One region of the Specibacter sp. NPDC078692 genome, then DNA from elsewhere that is predicted to be linked to it. Evidence: riboswitches for the same ligand, from Rfam matches in the RefSeq annotation. Region 1 holds a riboswitch; each other region holds the start of a gene.
The links. A riboswitch is a leader RNA that binds a small molecule or an ion and turns the genes downstream of it on or off. The one in region 1 is predicted to bind cyclic di-AMP.

Region 1 (2,259 bases):
GGTGATGCCTGAGCGGGCGTCGCGCAAGTGGACGGTGCCGCCGGGAATCGGCAGTAGTCCTAGCGCGGTAATCAGCTCGTGGCGAGCAGCGGTTTCATCAGCCATAGACTCGCCTTTCATGCGGTGCTAAGCGGTGCTAGGCTCGCGCTGAGCTGCGTTCGCGCTGTAGTTAGTACCAGCCCACGGATTCGGAGTGGCCCCAGGCCCCGCAAGGTGATCCGTAACGGCCTTCGATGTAGCCCAGGCCCCAACGGATTTGGGTTTCATAGTTGGTGGCCCAGTCGGATCCGACGCTTTCCATCTTGCTGGCTGGCAGCGACTGGACAATCCCGTAAGCGCCACTGGAGGCGTTCTCGGCCGTGGTGCGCCAGTTAGATTCGCGCTCCCAGAGCAGGTTTAGGCAGTTCATCTGGTCCGCACCCCAGCCGTGGGAACCCAGCTGGCTGGCCGCGAAAGCCTTCGCTGCGGCGGGGTCATCCACGGCGGCGGGGCGTGCAAGCGGGGCAGCTTCAGGGCTCGCCACGGGAGTGACCGCAGCGGCTTCGGGCTTGACCGGAGCCGCGGAAGGTGTGGTTGTGGGCGAAGCCTTGGAGCTGACGGTGATCCCGGAGAAGCTAATGGCTGCGTCCGACGGGGCAGAGATAGCAGTGGGTACGCCCTGATCAATGGCTGCGACCAGGCTGCGCGTGTCCGCGCCATCGGCCACAGGGTTCATGGTGTTTGAGGCCACCGATCCGGCAGCCATCAAGGCGCCCACGACGGCTACAGCGGCCATGCACTTGGCGGTGGTAGAGACAGCAGAAACGCTGCGCGGGGTGGCCGCACGGGTTCCCGTGCGGGCCGTTCCTTTGTGGACAGTAGCTAGGTCGCGAAGTGAGGGCCGGCTTGCTGGTTCTGCGCGACGACGGCCGCGCTGAGGTGCTGCAGACATGTGTGGTGCCTCTCTACGCCTGCGAGGTGAGCTGTCGGGAACGGACTAGAGAATCCGGCCGCGCAGCTTCCAGAGGCAGTATTCACTGCCTATTTTCGTTGCGCTGGCTTAACCCCAAGGGCTTCCATTATGGGAAGGCCCGTAAAGATTGGGTCCCCCGTCTCTGCCATGGATCTGGTGGGAATGGGCGGCGGCAGAGCTCGGCGAACCGTCCATTGATGCCAGAACCGGTAATGATTCAGAAGGCACTTTAGCCAGCGTAACCGAACCGAAACCATATGTCACATTATGGTAACGACCTTTGTAGTAGGCGACTTTTTGGCGGGTGAGCAAGTTGACATTTACTTAGCAATGCTAACGATCTATGATTGGAAGCAGAAGATACGAAACTTTTGTAACTAGGTAGATGAGCAACCATGACTGAACATTCCCCGCAACCCGTCCAAGATACTGACGCCCAAGATCCAGGGCACTTGGCCGCGGAACTGCGGGTGGCCGTGATGCGTACCTCGAGGCGGCTCCGGGCTGAAGCGGCGACAGGGGAATTGAGTCCCGGACGCTACTCGGTGCTGGCGGGGCTAGGGGAAGGGCCTCGGACCGTGGGGCAGTTGGCTGCACGGGAACAGGTGCAGGCGCCGTCCATGACTCGGATTGTCAATGACTTAGCGGCAGTTGATTTTGTCAGCCGGAGTGAAAATCCCTTGGACAAGCGCCAAGTATTGATCAGCATCACCGCTGCCGGGAGTGCTGCACTGCGCCAAGCGCGCTCCTTGCGAACCGCGTGGCTGGCGCAGCGAGTTGCCGCGCTGACCCCACAGGAGCGGAGCACTCTCCATGAGGCGGCCTTGATCCTGCAGGAGATGAGCGCCTAATGAGTTCAATGTTCCGAGCGCTCAAGGTGCGCAACTATCGGCTCTGGGTGACCGGTGCGCTGGTCTCCAACATCGGTACGTGGATGCAGCGAGTGGCGCAAGACTGGCTGGTCTTGACGGTTCTGACCAACAATTCAGGAACAGCCGCGGGAATCACCACTGGCCTACAATTTCTGCCCATTATTTTCCTAGGGCCCTACGCGGGGCTCTTGGGAGACCGCGTCAACAAGCGAAAGCTGTTGCTAGTTACCCAATCGGCCATGGGGATCTGTGCGCTTTTGTTGGGAATCTTGGTGGTCACGGGCTCTGTACATCTGTGGCATGTGTATGCATTGGCGCTCCTACTGGGTGTGGCCAGCGCCTTTGATGCTCCGTCAAGACAGGCGTTTGTCTCGGAAGTCGTCGGCAAGGAAGACGTCCCCAACGCCGTCGCACTTAATAGCGCGTCCTTCAATC
Region 2 (2,259 bases), on a different contig from region 1:
CGCAGCGCCTGAACTTCCATGCCTCGAAGTTCCATCACCGGGCAATTGGGCGCCGCGACACCTGAGGAGAACCCCGAACCCATAATGGCCGCCGGGCAGCGTACGCTCAAAGCCACGCGCCCGGCCGCAATCCATGATGAAGTCCTAGATGAACGGTGTAGGGTCCACCGTCTGTCCATCAACTACGACCTCAAAGTGCAGGTGGCATCCCGTGGAATTGCCCGTCGTGCCGACTCCAGCTATCGGGGCGCCGCCATTGACCTCCTGCCCAACACTGACCCCAATGGAGTCCAAATGGTTGTAGGTGGTCTTGATCCCACCACCGTGGTCGATAACGATTCGATTTCCGCCACCATACGGGCTCCACCCAGCTTCCGTCACGGTACCTGAGCCTGACGCAAATACTGAGGTGCCGCACGCGCCAGCAAAGTCGATCCCTGTGTGCAGTTCCCCTCCCGCCCCAGTCAGCGGATTGACCCGATACCCAAATGGTGAGGTGACCGTCAGCTCAGCCAACGGAGGGCGAAGCCCTGAGGACGGCTGCGCGGGCGTTGGCACAGCTGCTGGCGCCTCTTCTGGCGCCAGTGTGGGAATTGGCGCCTCTTGGGCAGCCGCCGGGTGCAGGGCGCTCGGCGGCGTTGCTGCCTGGGCTGGCTTGCTGGACACCAGTGGCTTAGCGAAGGACACCACGACATCCTGATCCGCCGTTATTTTCGGTTGACCCGAGGACATAGACACGTTGGCGGTCACGGCAGGCGAAAGATGATTGGTCTCAGCGTGGGCGGCAGGAAGGGCAGTCAATGCAATGAAACCTGCTGCTGCGACAGCCATCGTCAATGATTTCTTGCCTGTGAAGGGCTCGATAGTCACGTCAGGGGCCGACGCCCAGTGACGTCCTTTGTTCGACGTGTTGATGAGTCTTGATTTGGTCGCGCGACGGCGGCCATGCTGGCGGTGGGCAGGCATAAATGAGGTCCTCTCAACGCCTACGAAGTTAGCTGTCGGATTCGGGCGAGGTAGGCCCGGCCAGTCCAACGCCCCGCCATATAGGCAGTGGTTTGTTGAGCAGGCTTCACCCCAAGGTGCAACAAGGCACCGGTAGTGGTTCCTCCGTCCCCGTCGCAAAAATGAACGATCGCGGACCGCCGACGGGGTTTGGCGAAGCGGCCCACGAAATACCCGTTAGGGGTATATATTTTTTCAATCCTAACGGACAAGAACCAAAAGTTATAATTTCGTTACACATGAAGTTCGGTGCCCAGGCCACGTCACCTTTCACCACTGGCTGACCGCCGGTCCGACCTCCACATACCCGGGATCAATTCACTTGGACCCGCGGAAACCCAATCCTCTCAATTCCTCGTCTCTGGCAGTCTTCCTCAGGTTGGCAGTTCGGCTCAGGAGATGATCCAGCTTCGGGCCGGCCGGGAATGCTAGTCGGCGGCAAATAGCGGCCAGATACAAGGGCAACTAGGCTCCCGCCCAGGACAGAAAGCCCCACAAATTCATATTTCACAGCCCTCCTGACCCCTCGGCCAGCCAGGCCAAATAACGCAGTTCGTTGAAAATATGCTGCCCCTTTAGGGCAACAGCTGAGATGTCATCAACCATGCCGATGCACCTGTAAAAGTCGTACGCGCGGCACTGGCTAGCCTCAAGGGTAAAATTTGCCCAGAGGCCGGCAAGCATACCGACTCGGTCGCCGCGAATCTCCAGCTCACGTAATTCAACGAACATACCTCGACCCAACGTCTATACGGATGGCGACGGCCTGCCCATTGCCGCCCGGATTTCTTCCATTGAGCCAGATCGCCGATTCCCACAGTAAGCCGAACCTCATCAGCGCGTCCTTGCGCGCCGCAATTCAGAATCTGTGAATGTCGGTTCGGTGCGGTGGTTCATTGATGGTTCGGTTTGGCGGTTCTTGTTGCAACCGGGGCCGCAGAGTCGCGACTTGTCAGCCCATCAGAGTCACGGCATGGTCGGACAGGTGTTCGGCCCCGCTGAGGTGCCAGGCCAACGGGCAACCTTGGAGCCAACCAGACCCTCGACCAGACGCACGGGGCCATGGGCACCCGCGACCACCGAGGTGGGATGTTGATCAGAGGTAGCGGCAGACCTGGTCAGCGGAGCAGGAATCCGGCTCCAGTTTGCTCGCCTTTACATGGAGCTGGGAAATAGTTTCCCTGAGGGCCAGAAGCTCGGCGATCTGAGCATCGAGTTCGCCGAGGCGCGCCCCCAGCAGGCCCTGGACGTGTG
Region 3 (2,259 bases), on a different contig from region 1:
GCTCACGCCCGCCATTGTTCGGGGGCTTCCGGAACAGTTGCGCCACATTGTGGTTGGGTCCTACAGCGATGCGCTGACACCAATTTTTGTCTACATGGTGCCGTTGCTGCTGTTAGCCGGGCTCTTGTTGCTGTTCGTCAAGGAGATCCCGCTGGCCACAAGCATCAACCGGGGCGGGCCGCTGGAAGGGGTTGAGGCTTCAGAAAGGTCCCAGGTGGACGGTTCCGCAGCCCGGGAAGCCACTAACCTTTTGGATAGCCTGTACGGCGCGACGTCGCCATTGATACGGAAGGTGCAGTCATAGTGGCCCAGCCCGGGGTTGGCGGCTTCGGGGATCCGGGCCGGACGGGGACGATCGGCCGCCACGCCAAGGTGCAACGAGCTAGAACTCAAGCAGGCGAGTAGATGCACCGTTAAATGCCAAAGCCCCGTCAAAAGACAGGGCTTTGGGCACAAAAGCTGGTATTACTTAGTGACCCACAGCAATGAAGACGGGAGCGGAAGCTCCATAAATAGAAACTCCTGCGATCTTAGTGGTTCCCTGGTAACCGCCGTGAACTGCCTGGCCGTTGCCAATGTAAACAGCGATGTGGGCCAGACCCACGCCACCGTCTGCATAGTAGATCAAGTCGCCGGGCTGTGCTTCGCCCTGAGATACTAGACGGCCCTTGTTCAGGTAGTCACCGGGCCAGCCAACCCAGGAAATCCCAGCGGCAGACAGAGCGTTGCGAACCAGCGCGGTGCAGTCCTGGCCAATTCCGAGCTGACCCAAGGCAGCACTGGCAATGATCGCGCCAACGCCACTCGGGGCTACAGACTGGGTTGCAGCCGGCTCAGGCGTTGAGACCGTTACGGCCGGCGCTGCGGCCGGTGCTGCGGCCGGTGCTGCTTCAGCAACCGGAGCTGCAACTGCAACTTCACTGGACTGCGCCTCTACAACTACCGGCTCTTCAATGACAGGAGCCGGGGTGGAGGTGATGGTGGGTGTAGCGAAGGAAATCTTCACCGTGGAAGCTGCCGTGATGGCGGAAGCGAGTTCCGTGTTCAGGTTCAGCGTTGTGGCACCGTCCGAAGCGCGCTCCACTGTGGGAGTTGCGGCGTTTGCGGCGATACCGGAAGTCAGTACAAGCCCTGAAGCTGCTGCGATGACAGCAGCCTGACGACCAACCCCGCCGACATTGAAACTGACGGCTTTCGTGAGGGTGGAGATCGGACTGGTCTTAACAACCTCGGCGCGGTGGCGCCCGAGGGCAGTGTTTGAAGCCAAGAAGGATTCCTCTCCCAAAGCCTGCGAGGTAAGCTGTCGGATTCGGATGGGAGTCACCCGGCCGCTCCACGTTGTCCCACCCAAGGAATTTCTTCCCTGCCAGTGACTGAACGCTTCGCGGCTTCACCCCTAGGGTTTCGCAAAACCGCTGCGAATCCCGATTATTGGTTCCCCCGCCCCTGCCAGACGATTGATACGAACGGACCATGAGTAGTGGCAGAGCTAGGCAATCGACTCATGGGCGCCGACTTGATTCGAAGTTGGCGCGATTACGACGGTACAACAGTTTTTTCTCAATGTCACGTTCAGGTCACGGTCGTGTGACTAAGTCGTAACTATGGAGGCCCTGTGGAGGACTTACAGCCAACCCTTAGGATCGACAACTTCGTCGTCGATGATGACCTCGAAATGCAGATGGGGGCCGGTAGAGGCGCCTGTGGAGCCACTGAGGCCCACAACATCTCCGCGTTCAACCTTCTGGCCAACCTGCACCAGATTGGCGCTCATGTGGTTGTACGAGGTTGAGAGGCCGTTGCCGTGGTCGATAACCACGCGATTGCCACCACCGAAGTCATGCCAGCCCGAGAAGGTAACGGTTCCACCAGCGGCGGAAAGTACTTCTGTGCCGCTTGCGACGGCGTAGTCCTGGCCGGTGTGACGCTCATCGATCTGGCCGGTGATGGGGCTGATGCGGTTACCAAAGGGTGAACTCTCAACCAAGGTCAGCAGGGGTGCCGAGAGGGTCCCTTTGGAAGCCTGGGGCGTCACGTTGGAGGCGTTGACCTTGAGGGTTTCTTTGAGCTGACCATCAGGGTTCAAGGCACTGCCGATTTCCGGAGTGGCGAAGGTGATGGGGATCTGCGCGCCTGCTGTGACCAGTGTTTCCGCGGAAACAGCTGCTGCAGTATCGAGGTGAAGGTCTTCGGAAACCTGCGTGGAAGGAAGCGTGACAGCCAGGACTAGACCCGTGGCCGCCATGGCTACGCCCATTT

Region 2: linked by a shared signal. The riboswitch ahead of AB0O97_RS17690 (M23 family metallopeptidase) and the one ahead of AB0O97_RS08235 (transglycosylase) in region 1 are both predicted to bind cyclic di-AMP.
Region 3: linked by a shared signal. The riboswitch ahead of AB0O97_RS09940 (NlpC/P60 family protein) and the one ahead of AB0O97_RS08235 (transglycosylase) in region 1 are both predicted to bind cyclic di-AMP.

The regions. Positions count from the first base shown of each region.
Region 1 is NZ_JBFBLV010000008.1:121,171-123,429, forward strand. Features, by position in the region: gene AB0O97_RS08230 (SUMF1/EgtB/PvdO family nonheme iron enzyme) at 1-105, opposite strand, end outside; gene AB0O97_RS08235 (transglycosylase) at 170-931, opposite strand; cyclic di-AMP (ydaO/yuaA leader) riboswitch at 936-1,131, opposite strand; gene AB0O97_RS08240 (MarR family transcriptional regulator) at 1,348-1,803, shown strand; gene AB0O97_RS08245 (MFS transporter) at 1,803-2,259, shown strand, end outside.
Region 2 is NZ_JBFBLV010000035.1:226-2,484, forward strand. Features, by position in the region: gene AB0O97_RS17690 (M23 family metallopeptidase) at 145-870, opposite strand; cyclic di-AMP (ydaO/yuaA leader) riboswitch at 972-1,171, opposite strand; gene AB0O97_RS17695 (hypothetical protein) at 1,513-1,737, opposite strand; gene AB0O97_RS17700 (heavy metal-responsive transcriptional regulator) at 2,102-2,259, opposite strand, start outside.
Region 3 is NZ_JBFBLV010000011.1:71,283-73,541, reverse strand. Features, by position in the region: gene AB0O97_RS09945 (MDR family MFS transporter) at 1-304, shown strand, start outside; gene AB0O97_RS09940 (NlpC/P60 family protein) at 470-1,267, opposite strand; cyclic di-AMP (ydaO/yuaA leader) riboswitch at 1,272-1,473, opposite strand; gene AB0O97_RS09935 (M23 family metallopeptidase) at 1,625-2,259, opposite strand, start outside.